One region of the Pseudomonas oryzae genome, then DNA from elsewhere that is predicted to be linked to it. Evidence: riboswitches for the same ligand, from Rfam matches in the RefSeq annotation. Region 1 holds a riboswitch; the other holds the start of a gene.

Region 1 (7,390 bases):
CGGGCGGCCGATGTCGCGGCCGAGTACCACCAGGGTGTGCGGTGTGCGGTGCTGGCGGACGATGTCCAGGGCGCGGCCAAGTTGCCAGGGGCGCGACTTGGAGATCGGGTTGTAGAAGGCCATGGCGAGGTCGGCGGCGGCGGCGTGGTCGAGGCGTTTTTCGATCACCGTCCAGGGCTTGAGGTTGTCCGACAGCGACAGCAGGCAGAAGTCGTGGCCCAGCGGCGCGCCGGCTTTGGCGGCGGTGGCCAGGGCGGCGGAGATGCCGGGCAGCACTTCCAGCTCCACGCCGTGCCAGCGCGGGTCGCTCGAGGCTTCCAGCGCCTCCAGCACCGCGGCGGCCATGGCGAACACGCCGGGGTCGCCGGAGGAAACCATGACCACCCGCCGTCCCTGCGCGGCCAGTTCGAAGGCATGGGCGGCGCGCTGCAGTTCCTCGCGGTTGTCGCTGCCGTGCAGCACCTGTCCGGCGCGGAAGGGGCCGGCCATGTTGACGTAGGTGTCGTAGCCGAGCACGTCCTCGGCCGTATCCAGCGCGTGGCGCACGGCCGGGGCCATCAGCTCGGCCGCGCCGGGGCCGAGGCCGGCCACGCTGAGCCGGCCGCGCGGCTGGCCGAGGCTCGCCGCCGCCTGCGGGCTGGCCGCCAGGTGCAGGCTGAGGCCGGGCTCTTCGTGCACGGCGACGGGCAGCGCGGCGTCGGCAGCAACGAAGCGCAGCGGCACGCCCAGTTCGGCCGCCGCGGCGGCCAGCTGCGGACTGGCGATGTCGGCCGGGTCGGCCAGTACGGCGGCGAGCGCCGCCTCGGCCAAGTCCGCGTGCTGCAACGCAGCGCGCACGGCTGCAGGCAGGTCGTCTTGCTCTGCGCTACAGCGGGCCAGCACCAGGCGCGGGTGGATCAGCAGCTCGTCGGCGCAGCCCTGACGCTGCGGGCTGACGCGGATGCACCGCTCGGCCTGCTCGTCCAGCGGCAGGCGCGCCGCGTCCAGCCAGGGCGCCTCGCCGTCGACGCGCACCGGCTGGCCGCCGAGCAGGTCGCTGACCAGCCGCTTGCCCTGCTCCAGGTCGGCCAGCACGTAGCCGGGCGGCGGGTTGAGCACGCAGGTGCCGAAGCGCAGTTCGCCGCTGGTGGTGATCGCCGGCGCCACCGCGAGGAGCGCGGCGATCTCGCGGGCCAGCAGGTTCACCCCGGCCAGGCCACCGAGCAGCGGCACCACGGCGCTGCCGTCCTCGGCCACTGCCAGCACCGGCGGTTCGGCGCCCTTCTCGGCCAGCAGCGGCGCCAGGCTGCGGATGACGATGCCGGCGGCGCACAGGGCGATGATCGGCCGGCCGGCCTGGTACAGCGCACGCAGGGTCTCACCGAAGTCGTCATAGGGCTGCTCGACGTCGTCGACCCGCGCGCGCAGGCCGTGGATCGCGGCCTGCGGATAGAGGCCCTGCAAGCGCCGCGCGGTGGCCAGGGCGGAGGGGCCGAGGATGACGATGGCCGGCGGCCGTTGACGGTCGAGTTCAGCCACGCCACTTCTCCCCGGGCACCAGGATCATCGAGAAGTACGGCGAGGACATCGGCTCCACCTCGTCCAGCGGCACGATGCGCTGGTTGTCCATGGTCGCCCGCTCGACGTAGTGGGCACGCTGGTCGAGGCCGAGCTGCTGCAGCACCCGGCGCACCTTGTCGAAGTTGCGGCCGAGCTTCATCACCACGGCGGCCTCGGCGCCCTGCAGGCGGCGCTTCAATTCCTCCTCGGGCAGCACGCCGGAGAGCACCGAGAGGCTCTGGTTGCGGTACACCAGCGGGGTGCCGAGCACCGAGGCGCAGCCGAGCATGGAGCACACGCCGGGGACCACCTCGACCTCGTAGTGCGCGGCCAGGCGGTCGTGCAGGTACATGTAGGAGCCGTAGAAGAACGGGTCGCCCTCGCAGATCACCGCCACGTCGCGGCCGGCGTCCAGGTGCGCGGCGATCTGCACCGCGCAGGTGTCATAGAAGTCGGCGATCACATCCTCGTAGGACAGCGGCGGCGCCAGCTTCTCGGTGGTCACCGGGTAGACCAGCGGCAGGCGCTGCTGGGCGTCGGTGAGGTGCTCCTCGATGATGCCGAAGGCGTTGCCGCCCTGGCCCTTGCTGGCCTTGGCCTTGGCCACGAAGTAGCCGACCACCGGCGCCGACTGCAGCAAGCGCAGGGCCTTGAGGGTGATCAGTTCGGGGTCGCCGGGGCCGACGCCGAGGCCGAGCAAACGTCCCTTGCGCATTATTCCACCTCCGTGGCCAGAGCGTTGACCGCCGCGGCGGCCATGGCGCTGCCGCCACGGCGGCCGCGCACGATGACGTAGGGCACGCCGCGGCTGTCGGCGGCGAGCATCTCCTTCGACTCGGCGGCGCCGATGAAGCCCACCGGCATGCCGAGGATCAGCGCCGGCTTCGGCGCGCCGGCGTCGAGCATTTCCAGCAGGTAGAACAGCGCGGTCGGCGCGTTGCCGATTACCACCACGCTACCCGCCAGCCGCTCGCGCCAGCGCTCCAGCGCCACCGCCGAGCGGGTGTTGCCCAGTTCGCGGGCCAGTTCCGCCACGCCGGCGTCGTGCAGGGTGCAGATCACCTCGTTGCCCGCCGGCAGGCGCGCGCGGGTGATGCCCTCGGCGACCATCCGCGCATCGCAGAGGATCGGCGCACCGGCGGCCAGCGCGGCGCGGCCGGCGGCGCCGGCGCCCGTTGAGAAGCGCAGATCCTGCACCACGTCGACCATGCCGCAGGCGTGGATCAGGCGGACGGCGAGCTTTTCCAGGTCGGCCGGGATGGCCGACAGGTCCGCCTCGGCGCGAATGGTGGCGAACGACTGGCGGTAGATTTCCTGCCCGTCGCGGATGTAGTCGATCATGCGGAGATTCCTGATGCGGACGGCGCGGCGAGCCAGGCGCCGGCCTCGTCGATGCTGAGGGACGGCGCCAGCAGGCGGCCGAAACCGCGCTGGCCGGCGACGCGCCGGTAAAGCTGATACTCCCCGCCGGGCTGGGCCAGCAGGGTGAAGGGGGCGACATGAGCGGCGGCGCAGGAGCGCGGACAGCCGCTGAGGTGCACCTGCGGGCGCACGCCGGCGCTGCGCAGCCGCTCGGCCAGGCGCCGGGCATCGGCCTTGGTGTCGGCCAGGCCCCGGGCGCAGGCCGCGGCGCCGGTGCAGGCCACCAGCTGGCCGAGCGGCTCGGCCGCATCGGTCAGCAGGCCCAGCGCCGCCAGCTCGTGCCGCACGCTGGCGGCGTATTGCGCCGGGATGTCCGGCAGCAGTACGCCCTGCCAGGGGGTCAGGCGCAGGCCGGCGGCGCCGTACCGATCGGCCAGCGCGGCCAGCCCGGCCAGCTGCGCGGCGTCGAGGCGCCCGAGCGGGGCGGCGGCGACGATCATCTGCCGGCCGGCCTGGCGCTGGGCATGGACGCCGAGCGGTACGCCTGCGGCCACAGCGGGACGCCGCCAGCCCAGCACGACCTCGTCGCGGCGCAGGGGGAACGGCAGGCGCGCCTGCAGACGTTGCAGAAACTCGCTGACCGGCAGTGCGGCCAGCAGCTGGCGCATGCGGCTGTGTTCGCCACCGGCCAGGTCGAGGAAGAGGCGCAGCACGGTACTCACCAAGGCTACGGCCTGCGCCGGTTCGACGGCGGCTAGCGGCGCGTCGCCCGGGCAGCCGGCCAGACCGAAGGTCAGCAGCGGCGCGTCGCCGGGCATGGCGCTCAGCCAGAGGTCGTGGGGGTGTTCGAGCATGGCCAGGGCTTCGCCGCCATCGAGTTGCAGGGCGAACTTGGCCGACAGGGCGTGGAATGCGGGAGTGTCCTGCAGCAGGTCGAGCAGTTGCCCGGCCAGCGGCCGCACGTCGAGCAGCGCGGCGGGATCGAGACCGGCGGCGGGGCTGAGCAGCAGGTTGCGCACGTCGTCGGCGGCGGGCGTGCGCGGACCGAGGCCGGCGGCCAGCAGCGCGGCGATCAGCTCGTCCTGGCGCTCGGCACGCACGCCTCGGATCTGCAGGTTGCTACGGTTGGTCAGCTCCAGCACGCCGCTGGCGCAGGCCGCAGCGGCGGCGGCGATGGCGCGCGCCTGGGCGCTGGACAGCTGGCCGCCGGCCAGCTTGACCCGGCAGATGCCGCCGTCCAGCGCGGCGACGATGCGCAGCAGGCCGGGGCACGCGGAAGGGCGTGGCCCGGATGGATCCGGGAAGGGGGAAGGGTCGCGCACGAGGGTCACCTGAAACGAAGACGCGGCGACCGGACCAGACGAATCCCGCCCACGGCAGGACTCTACGGCATCGGTACACCCCGCCCGATGTTGGCACTCGCGACCAGCGTCGTCGGCAGGTCTCCTGGCTGGCAGGTCGGCATCGGTCGCGGCCTTCCCGGTTTCCCAGTGGCATTCGGGCGACAGACTCGCTGCGTACAGTTGCGGGGGCAGCCACGGTGGTCCGTGTTCCCTCTTAGGCCGATGGGCAAGCCCATCAGGCACCGACGAAGGCGCTATTATGCCCGCTTTGCGCGGCGCCGCGACATGCCCCCGTCGGGCCGCATGACAACAGGCAGGACGGATTCATGACGCAGTGGCTGACGGTGGTGGGAATCGGTGAGGACGGCTATGCCGGGCTGGGCGAGGCGGCGCGTCGGGCGCTGCTGGCGGCCGAGCGGATCGTCGGCGCGCGGCGCCAGCTCGAACTGCTGCCGGCGGAGATCCGCGCCACGCGGCACAGCTGGCCGAGCCCGTTCAGCCTGGCGCCGGTGCTGGAGCGGCGCGGCACGCCACTGTGCGTGCTGGCCAGCGGCGATCCCATGCTGTTCGGCGTCGGCGCCAGCCTGGCGCGCCAGGTGGCGGCGGACGAGCTGCGGGTGCTGCCGGCGCCCTCCTCCTGCTCGCTGGCCGCCGCGCGCCTCGGCTGGCCGCTGCAGGAGACCACCGTGCTGTCGGTGGTGGCGCGGCCGCTGGCGGCGCTCAACCTGCACATCCATGCCGGCCAGCGCCTGCTGATCCTGTGCAACGACGGACGCAGCCCGGCGGCCATCGCCGCCCTGCTGCGCGAGCGCGGCTTCGGCCCCAGCCGGCTGAGCGTGCTGGAGCACCTGGGCGGCGCGCAGGAGCGACGCCTCGACGGCCTGGCGGAAAGCTGGGCGGTGGACGAGGTCGCCGACCTCAACCTGCTGGCGGTGGAATGCGTCGCCGGCGTGGACGCCCGGCGCCTGCCGCTGACCTGCGGCCTGCCGGACGACGCCTACCGCCACGACGGCCAACTGACCAAGCGCGACGTGCGCGCCATCACCCTCGCCCGCCTGGCACCGATGCCGGGCGAACTGCTGTGGGACGTCGGCGCCGGTTGCGGCTCGATCGGCATCGAGTGGCTGCGCGCCCACCCCAGCTGTCGGGCCATCGCCATCGAGGCGGACGCCGGACGCCAGCTGCTGATCGCCCACAACCGCGACGCCCTCGGCGTGCCCGGCCTGCAGCTGGTGGCCGGCGCCGCGCCCGAGGCGCTGGACGGACTGGAGGCGCCAGATGCGATCTTCATCGGCGGCGGGGTTACCGTCCCCGGCGTGCTGGAACAGTGCTGGCAGGCGCTCAAGCCCGGCGGCCGGCTGATCGCCAATGCGGTGACCCTGCAGAGCGAGGCGACCCTGGTGGCCTGGCGCGAACGACACGGCGGCGAGCTGACCCGCATCGCCGTGGCCCAAGCGCAGCCGCTCGGCGGCTTCGACACCTGGCGCAGCGCCCTGCCGATCACCCTGCTGCAGGTGCGCAAGCCGTGAGCCGGCGCATCCTGCTGCTCGGCGGCGTCGGCGACGCCCTGGCCATCGCCCGGCGCCTCGGTCCGGAACACGTCTACAGCCTGGCCGGGCTGGGCAAGGTGCCGCAGGACCTAGCCTGCCAGGTGCGGGTCGGCGGCTTCGGCGGTGCCGAGGGCCTGGCGCGTTTCATCGCCGAGGCAGGCATCGACCTGCTGCTCGACGTCACCCATCCCTACGCGGCGCGGATCAGCGCCAACGCGGCCCAGGCCGCGCAGCTCGCCGGCATTCCCTGCTGGGCGCTGCGCCGTCCCGGCTGGCAGGCCGGCGCGGGCGACGACTGGCGCGAGGTGGCCGACTGGCGCGCGCTGAGCGTGGCGCTGGAGTCCTTCCACCGGCCGTTCTTCACCCTCGGCCGCGAACCGCTGGCGCACCTCGACGCCATTCCCGCCGGGCAGTTCTGGACCGTGCGGGTGCTCGACGCGCATCCGGGCAACGCCCGCGCACGGGTGATCGCCACCCGCGGCCCGTTCGACCTGGAGGCCGAGCGCGCGCTGTTCGCGGCGGAAGGTTTCGATGTGCTGGTGAGCAAGAACAGCGGCGGCGCGGCCACCGAGGCCAAGCTGCAGGTGGCCCGCGAACGCGGCCTGCCGGTGCTGATCCTCGCGCGCCCGACGCTGCCGGCGGTGGAGCGCGAGTTCGCCGGCGTCGAGGCGCTATGGCAGGCCTTGCAGCCGCTGCTCGCGTAGAGCTGGCCGGCGGTGCGCAGGGAGCACCCTACGAGAGCGGCACGGCGGCGATCAGGTGCTGACCGCCCGTAGGGTGCGCTGTGCGCACCGATGCATTTGGCGTGCGCGGAGGTGCGCAGGGCGTCGGCTCAGAGGCTCATCACGTCGATGAAGCGCGGCGTGGCGTCGTTGTCGATTCTCAGGCTCTGGAAGTCGAACAGGTTGCGGTCGGCCAGTTGCGAGGGCACCACGTTCTGCAGGGCGCGGAACATGATCTCGGTACGGCCCGGCGACTTGCGCTCCCACTCCTGGAGCATCTCCTTGACCACCTGACGCTGCAGGTTCTCCTGCGAGCCGCACAGGTTGCACGGGATGATCGGGAATTCCTTGAGCTTGGCGTAGGCCTCGATGTCCGCCTCGCTGCAGTAGGCCAGCGGGCGGATCACCACGTTGCGGCCGTCGTCGGAGAGCAGCTTGGGCGGCATGGCCTTGAGGGTGCCGCCGTAGAACATGTTGAGGAAGAAGGTCTCGACGATGTCGTCGCGATGGTGGCCGAGGGCCATCTTGGTCGCGCCGATCTGGTCGGCGAAGGTGTACAGGGTGCCGCGGCGCAGGCGCGAGCACAGCGAGCAGGTGGTCTTGCCCTCGGGGATCTTCTCCTTGACCACCGAGTAGGTGTCCTTCTCGATGATGTGGTACTCGACACCGATCGACTTGAGGTACTCGGGCAGCACGTGCTCGGGGAAGCCCGGCTGCTTCTGGTCCATGTTCACCGCCACGATCTCGAACTTGATCGGCGCGACCTTCTGCAGGTAGAGCAGCACGTCGAGCATGGTGTAGCTGTCCTTGCCGCCGGACAGGCAGACCATGACCTTGTCGCCGTCCTCGATCATGTTGAAGTCGGTGACGGCTT
Region 2 (7,390 bases), 1.3 Mb from region 1:
ACCACCTGGGCATCCGCGAGCTCAAGCTGATGACCAACAACCCGCGCAAGCTCAAGGCGCTGGAGACCTACGGCATCCAGCTGGCCGAGCGCGTGCCGCTGCACAGCGGACTCAACCCGCACAACAAGTTCTATCTGGCGACCAAGGCCGGCAAGCTCGGCCACCTGCTCGGCAACCTGCATCAGGCCGAGGACGAATGAGTGCGGTGCGCCTGCAGCGGCTGAGCTTCGCCCGTCGCTGGTGGGGGCTGCTGGCGCTGGCCATGCTGCCGCTGTTGCTGCTCGGCGCCTTCGGCCCGGCGCGGCCGCCGCTACCGGCCGCGCTGGCCATGCCGCTGTTCATCGCCGCGCTGCTGTCGATGTTCGTCGGCCTGCCGCTGTTCCGTCGTTTCAAGCTGGCGCTGATCGCCTGCGCGCGCGTGCTCGACACTCCCGACGAAGCCGCCGGCTGGGCAGCCTTGGCCCGCACCCAGCGCAACGGCCTGCTCGGCGCCATGCTGCCGGCCTGGATCGCCGCCCTCGGCCGTCTCGCCGACCTGCACGGCGTGCCCGTGCTGCTGCTGGCGCTGGCCAGCGTGGTGATCGCCATCCTCTACCGTCTGCCGCGCCAGCTCGGCTGATGCGCCCGCTGCTGCTCGCCGTCCTGCTGCTCGCCAGCGGCCTGGCGCAGGCGGCGCAGCAGGGCGCGCAGCGGGTGGTGGCGCTGGCCCCCTCGCTCAGCGAGATCATGGTCGAGCTGGGCGCCGGCGAGCGCCTGGTCGGTGTGCTCGACGCCGGGCCGCGCCTGCCGGCGCTCGCCCACCTGCCGTCACTCGGCCGGCATGGCCAGCTCAATCTGGAAGCCCTGCTCGCCCTGCAGCCGGACCTCATCCTGCTCTGGCCGGACAGCGTCGGCCCGGCCATGCACGCGCAGCTCCGCGCGCTGGGCATCCCGCTGATCGAGACCCAGCCGCACAGCCTCGACGAACTGGCCGGCGAGCTCGAGACCATCGGCGCCGCGGTCGGCCATGCCGGGCAGGGCACCCGCCTGGCCGCCCGGTTGCGCCAGCGCCTCGCCGATCTGGCCGCGCGGCATGCCCGTGCCGAGCCGCTCACGGTGTTCTACCAGGTGTGGGATCGCCCGCTGTACACCCTCGGCGGGCGGCAGATCATCAGCGACGCCCTGCGCCTGTGCGGCGCGCGCAACGTGTTCGCCGATCTGCAGCTGCCGGCGCCGCAGGTCAGCGTCGAGGCGGTGCTGGCCCGCGACCCGGCGGTGATCCTGGTCGGCGAACCGGGCCAGGCCGCGGCCTGGCAGGACTGGCCGCAGCTGACCGCGGTGCAGCGCGGTCAGGTCTGGGAGGTGCCCGACGAGGGCATCGAGCGGCCGAGCTTCCAGATGCTCGCCGCCACCGAGAAGCTGTGCGCGCTGCTGGATACGGCGCGCTGAAAACGACGAGGCCCCGCAGTGCGGGGCCTCGTCGTTCCTGGCCGGACTCAGAAGCGGTAGCCGACGCTCAGCTGCACGTCTTCCTCGGGGGCCGGGTAGAGCGCCTTGTTGCCTGGCGCCCACACGGAGTAGTTGGCGAAGGCGTCGTACTGCTTGCCGGTCAGGTTGTTGACCCGCAGCTTGCTGGTGAACTGGCGATAGTCCCAGCTCAGCGCAGCGTTGAACACCGTGTAGCCGCCCTCGCGGGGCATGGCGTGGGCGTGGTCGCCGGACAGGTAGCTGGCGCCGGTGTACAGTGCTTCCAGATGGCCGTTGAGGCCCGGCAGGATCAGGTAGTCGAGCTGGGCACCGGCGCTGTGCCGCGATACGCCAGGTACATCGTTGCCCTTGAAGCTGCCGGCGCGGTACTCGGCGTCGGTGAAGCTGTACTGGCCGCTGACGCTCAGGCGCTCGGTCAGCTGACGCTGCGCCTCGAGCAGCAGGCCGTCGCGGCGGGTCTGGTCGAGGTTGATGTTGGCACCGAGGCCGAAGGGGCCGGGAGCGCTGGGGTCGTACATCAGCTCGTCGTCGAGGTCGAGGCGGTAGACGCTGAGCTGGTAGCGCTGCACGCCGTCGTCCCATTCCACGCCGCTTTCCCAGGACTCGCCGGTCTGCGGCGCGAGGAACTCGACGCCAGGGCTGGTCCAGCCGTTCTCGTCGATGTTGGCCCAGCGCAGCACGTCCTCGCGCCTGAGGAACACGCGGGTCTGTGCGTCGGCCTGCCAGCTCAGGCCGACGCTGCTGCTGCCTTCGCGGTCGGTATGGGTCTTGCCGACCGCATGGTTGCGATCCTCGGCCTCGCTGGCGCGGTAGCCGAGGGTCAGGGTCAGATCATGGCCGAGTGGCTGGCTGAGCTGGGTGTACCAGTCGCGCAGGGTCTGACGGAAGTCGGTGCCCCAGGACGCCTGGTAGTCGCTGGTGATGTGGTCGTGGCCGAGCAGCCACTCGCTGCGCCCCAGGCCGCTGTCCCAGCGCGCGGTCAGGCGCGGACTGAAGCTTTCCACGCGGGTGCCCTGGGTGAACGGCGAGCTGCCCCAGGCGCTGTTGTAAGCGCCGACGCCATCCTGGTCGCTGTGGCTGTAATCGAAGTCGGCAGCCCAGATCTCATCCAGGCGCTGCTCGGCGGCGAAGCGGTGCACCTGGGTCTGGCTGTCGTTGAAGCCGTTGGTATTGGCAGCGTAGCTGGCCTTGCGATCTGCGCGGCGCTCGGCCTCGCTCAGGTATCCGGGCAGGCGCAGCTCGTCGTCCACCGTCTGGTATTCGTACAGTGCCCAGCCCCGGGCGTGATCGTAGCGCAGGCGGCCGAAGGCGTTGCTGTAGTCGGCGTTGTTGTGGTCGCGGTAGTTGTCGGTGTGGCGGGTTTCGCCGCTGGCGTAGGCGGAGAAGCCGCCGCCGAGCTGCTGGAACACGTGGCCGCGGTAGGCCTCGAGGTCGTGGCTGCCCTGGGTGGTTTCCACGTAGGCCTCGTTGCGGCGTGGGGTGCGGGTGATGATGTTGATCACCCCGCCGACCGCCTGGTCGCCGTACAGCACGGTGCCGGCGCCGCGCAGGATCTCGATGCGCTCGATGTTGGCCAGCGGCACGCTGTTGAGGTCGGCGCCGGCCAGCGCCGGCTGGTTGAGACGGCGGCCGTCGACCAGGATCAGGGTGTTGTTCACCGCGTTTTCGCCGAAGCCGCGCAGGCTGGGAGTGGCGCGGCTGCCGTCGCCGATGACGTCGCGCAGCTGCACGCCGGCCTGGTTGCGCAGCACGTCGACCAGGTGTTGGGCGCCGCTGCGTTCGATCTCGGCGCGCTTGATCACCCGCACGCTGGCCGGGGCCGGCTGTTCCAGCGGGGTGGCGCGGGTGACGATCAGCGGCTGGACGTCGTCGGCGGGCTCGCCGGCCAGGGCCAGGGTGGGCGCCAGGGCTACGGCCAGCGCCAGACGGGAAAGCTTCATGGGAAGTCCTCAAAAGTGGAAGGCAGACTTTCGAGGAGGGCAGGAGACAGAGACGCGCCGCGGCGCGCGACTGACGGTGCGGCCCTCCGCAACACCTGTCGAATCCGTCCGGGCCGGTCTCCGGGCTGTCGACCCTTGGCCCGCCTTCCCGGGAAATCCCAGTGGCCGTTGGGCAAGGTTGCAGGCCTCGGGCCTGCGGTCGATTACCGTTGCGGGGGCAGCGCCGGCCTTGCTCGCATGGAGCGCACCGGCTTCCCGTTTAACGCAGGCTGATGGCCCGCGCACCCTGACGAAAAGCAAAACGCCGCGCACCTTAGTGCGCGGCGTCCTGAAACTCAAGCATCTTTCAGACCGCTTGTCTTGAATTTCCTTCAAGCAGCGCCAGCCGCGTCCGCACCGCGGTTTCGATGCCGGCGGCATCCAGGCCGCACTCGGCGAGCATCTCCGCCGGCTTGGCATGCTCGACGTAGCAGTCGGGCAGGCCGAGCTGCAGCAGCGGACGGACGATGGCCTCGCGGGCGAGGAACTCGGCGACCGCCGAACCGGCACCGCCCATGATGGCGTTCTCCTCGACGGTGACCAGCAGCTCGTGGCTGGCGGCCAGCTCGCGCAGCAGCGCTTCGTCCAGCGGCTTGACGAAGCGCATGTCGACCACCGTGGCGTCGAGCCGCTCGGCGACCTGCAGGGCCTCGCTCAGCTGCACGCCGAACACCAGCAGGGCGACGCGGCGGCCCTGGCGGCGCAGCACGCCCTTGCCGATCTCCACCGTCTGCAGCTCCGGCGCGATCGGCGTGTTGGGCCCCGAGCCGCGTGGGTAGCGCACCGCCGCCGGGCCGCTGTACTGGTAGCCGGTGGTGAGCAGCAGGCGCAGCTCGTTCTCGTCGCTGGGGGTCATGACGAGCATGCCGGGGATGCAGCGAAGGTAGGAGAGGTCGAAGCTGCCGGCGTGGGTCGGCCCGTCCTCGCCGACCAGGCCGGCGCGGTCGATGGCGAACAGCACGTCGAGGTCCTGCACGGCGACGTCGTGGATCAGCTGATCGTAGGCGCGCTGCAGGAAGGTCGAATAGATCGCCACCACCGGCTTGGCGCCTTCGCAGGCAAGGCCGGCGGCCAGGGTCACCGCGTGCTGCTCGGCGATCGCCACGTCGAAGTAGCGCTCGGGATAGCGGTCGGCGAAGGCCACCAGGTCGGAGCCTTCCTTCATCGCCGGGGTGATGCCGATCAGCCGCGGGTCCTGCTCGGCCATGTCGCACAGCCACTGGCCGAACACCGCCGAGTACTTCGGCCCGGACGGCTTCTTCGCGGCCTGCTGGCTGCCGATCTCCAGCTTGCTGATCGCGTGGTAGCCGATCGGGTCGGCCTCGGCCGGGGCGAAGCCCTTGCCCTTCTTGGTGACGATGTGCAGGAACTGCGGGCCCTTGAGCTCGCGCATCTTGCGCAGGGTGGCGATCAGGGTCGGCAGGTCGTGACCGTCGATCGGGCCGATGTAGTTCCAGCCCAGCTCCTCGAACAGGGTGCCGGGCACCAGCATGCCCTTGGCGTGCTCCTCGGTGCGCCGGGCGATCTCCCAGGCGCCGGGAATGCGCGAGAGGATCTTCTTGCTGCCCTCGCGCATGCTGGCGTAGGTGCGGCTGGAGAGGATCTTGGTCAGGTAGTTGTTCAGCCCGCCGATGTTGCGCGAGATCGACATGTCGTTGTCGTTGAGCACCACCAGCATGTCGGCCTTGACCTCGGGCGCATGGTTGAGCGCCTCGAAGGCCATGCCGGCGGTCAGTGCGCCGTCGCCGATCACCGCCACGGTGCGCCTGTCGTTGCCCTGCAGGCGGTTGGCCAGCGCCATGCCCAGCGCGGCACTGATCGAGGTGCTCGAGTGGCCGACGCCGAAGGTGTCGTACGCGCTCTCGCTGCGCCGCGGGAAGGCGGCCAGGCCGCCCTTCTGGCGCAGGGTCGCCATCTGCTCGCGGCGCCCGGTGAGGATCTTGTGCGGGTAGGCCTGGTGGCCGACGTCCCACACCAGGCGGTCTTCCGGGGTGTGGTAGACGTGGTGCAGGGCGATGGTCAGCTCGACCACGCCGAGGCCGGCGCCGAAGTGCCCGCCGGTGCGCGCCACGGTGTAGAGCAGGTACTGGCGCAGCTCGTCGGCCAGGGTATCCAGCTCGGCTTCGCTGAGGGCGCGCAGCGCGGCGGGGCTGTCGATACGGTCGAGCAGGGGCGTGTCGGGCCGCTGGCGGGGGAACTCGTGCAGCGTCTTGGGCATCGGACGTACTACGGCAATCGGCAAAGGATGGGCGAGTTTACCCGAAGCGGCCGGGGCGCCCAAGCAAGCGAAGGTCGAGGAGTGACGGGATTGTTACACGGCGTGCGCGGTGCGGCGGCCGGCTGACGGCGCCGCCTGCTCCGGCGCGGCCTGCGGTGGAAATCCGCGGCGCGGTTTCCACCCGCTCGGACGGGCCTCAGTGGCGACGTTCGACGATGTAGCGGGCCAGCTGGCGCAGGGCGTCGGCGCGCTCGTCGAAGTCGGTCAGCGCGGCCAGCGCCTGGTCGCGCAGTTCCAGGGCGTAGGCCTTGGCGGCGTCGAGGCCGAGCAGCGCTGGGTAGGTCGGCTTGTCGTTGGCCTGGTCCTTGCCCTGGGTCTTGCCGAGGGTGGCGGTGTCGCTTTCCACGTCGAGGATGTCGTCCTGGACCTGGAAGGCCAGGCCGATGGCGCGCGCGTAGCGCTGCAGGGCGGCGAGGCTGCTGGCGTCGCTGCGCCCGCTGGCCAGGGCGCCGAGGCGCACGCTGGCCTCGATCAGCGCACCGGTCTTGTGCCGGTGCATGGTTTCCAGCGCGGCCTGGTCGAGCTGCACGCCGACCGAGCCGAGGTCGATGGCCTGGCCGCCGACCATGCCGGCGGGGCCGGCGGCGCGCGCCAGGCTGGCGATCATGTCCAGGCGGGTCTCGGCGTCCTGCGGGTTGCGCGCGGTGTCGGCCAGCACCTCGAAGGCCAGCGCCTGCAGGCCGTCGCCGGCGAGGATGGCGCAGGCCTCGTCGAAGGCGATGTGGGTGGTCGGCTGGCCGCGGCGCAGGTCGTCGTCGTCCATCGCCGGCAGGTCGTCGTGGACCAGCGAGTAGGCGTGGATCAGCTCCACCGCGCAGGCCGCGCCGTCGGCCCGTTCGGCGGCGCCGCCGAGGGTCTCGCAGGCGGCGTAGGCGAGCAGCGGGCGCACGCGCTTGCCGCCGTTGATCACGCTGTAGCGCATGGCCTGGTAGAGGCGTTCGAGCTCGCTGCGCGGGGCGACGAACAGGGCGTCCAGGGCGGCGTCGACGCGCGCCTGGCAGGTGGACTGGTACTGCTGGAGGCTCATGCCTGCTCGCCCTCCACCGCGAAGGGGGCGGTCTGGCCGTCCTGGCCGAGGAGGATCTGCACCTTCTGTTCCGCCTGGCTGAGCGCGCCCTGGCATTCGCGGGTCAGGCGGACGCCCTGCTCGAAGGCGGCCAGCGAGTCCTCGAGGGACAGTTCGCCGCTTTCCAGGCGCTCGACCAGGGTCTGCAGTTCGCTCAGCGACTGCTCGAAATCGGGGGCGGTTTTCTTGCGGGCCATGGCGGCATTCTCGGACGGCGGAAAACGGGCGCGACACTAGCAGAGCCGCGGATGGCGGGCAAATGGCAGCCGAGTGGCAGGGGCGCCTGTTCCGGTGCGCCATGCGCACCATGGGCGGCTCAGTGCGCATAGGTGGCCCAGAAGTAGTAGAGGGTCATGCCGCTGCCGACGGCGATCACCAGCACGCGCAGCCAGCGCGCCGGCAGGCGCTGGCCGAGCGCGCCGCCGGCGTAGCCGCCGAGGGTGGCGCCGGCGAGCAGGATGGCCAGTTCGCTCCAGCTGACCCGTCCGGCGACGATGAAGGTGACGCTGGCGACGCTGTAGATCACCGCCGAGATCAGGTTCTTCAGCGCGTTGGCGCTGGCCAGGGCGTGGCCCTCGATGGAGAAGGCTGCCAGCTGCA

What was found. A riboswitch is a leader RNA that binds a small molecule or an ion and turns the genes downstream of it on or off. The one in region 1 is predicted to bind cobalamin.
Region 2: linked by a shared signal. The riboswitch ahead of BLT78_RS15545 (TonB-dependent receptor family protein) and the one ahead of cobG (precorrin-3B synthase) in region 1 are both predicted to bind cobalamin.

The regions. Positions count from the first base shown of each region.
Region 1 covers NZ_LT629751.1:2,191,322-2,198,711, forward strand. The annotation lists gene cobJ (precorrin-3B C(17)-methyltransferase) at 1-1,518, opposite strand, end outside; gene BLT78_RS09725 (precorrin-2 C(20)-methyltransferase) at 1,511-2,254, opposite strand; gene BLT78_RS09730 (precorrin-8X methylmutase) at 2,254-2,880, opposite strand; gene cobG (precorrin-3B synthase) at 2,877-4,223, opposite strand; cobalamin riboswitch at 4,321-4,506, opposite strand; gene cbiE (precorrin-6y C5,15-methyltransferase (decarboxylating) subunit CbiE) at 4,571-5,773, shown strand; gene BLT78_RS21535 (cobalt-precorrin-6A reductase) at 5,770-6,498, shown strand; gene ttcA (tRNA 2-thiocytidine(32) synthetase TtcA) at 6,627-7,390, opposite strand, start outside.
Region 2 covers NZ_LT629751.1:3,457,113-3,464,502, reverse strand. The annotation lists gene ribA (GTP cyclohydrolase II) at 1-200, shown strand, start outside; gene BLT78_RS15555 (MFS transporter) at 197-619, shown strand; gene BLT78_RS15550 (cobalamin-binding protein) at 619-1,428, shown strand; gene BLT78_RS15545 (TonB-dependent receptor family protein) at 1,476-3,407, opposite strand; cobalamin riboswitch at 3,502-3,711, opposite strand; gene dxs (1-deoxy-D-xylulose-5-phosphate synthase) at 3,754-5,664, opposite strand; gene ispA ((2E,6E)-farnesyl diphosphate synthase) at 5,861-6,751, opposite strand; gene BLT78_RS15530 (exodeoxyribonuclease VII small subunit) at 6,748-6,987, opposite strand; gene BLT78_RS15525 (sulfite exporter TauE/SafE family protein) at 7,107-7,390, opposite strand, start outside.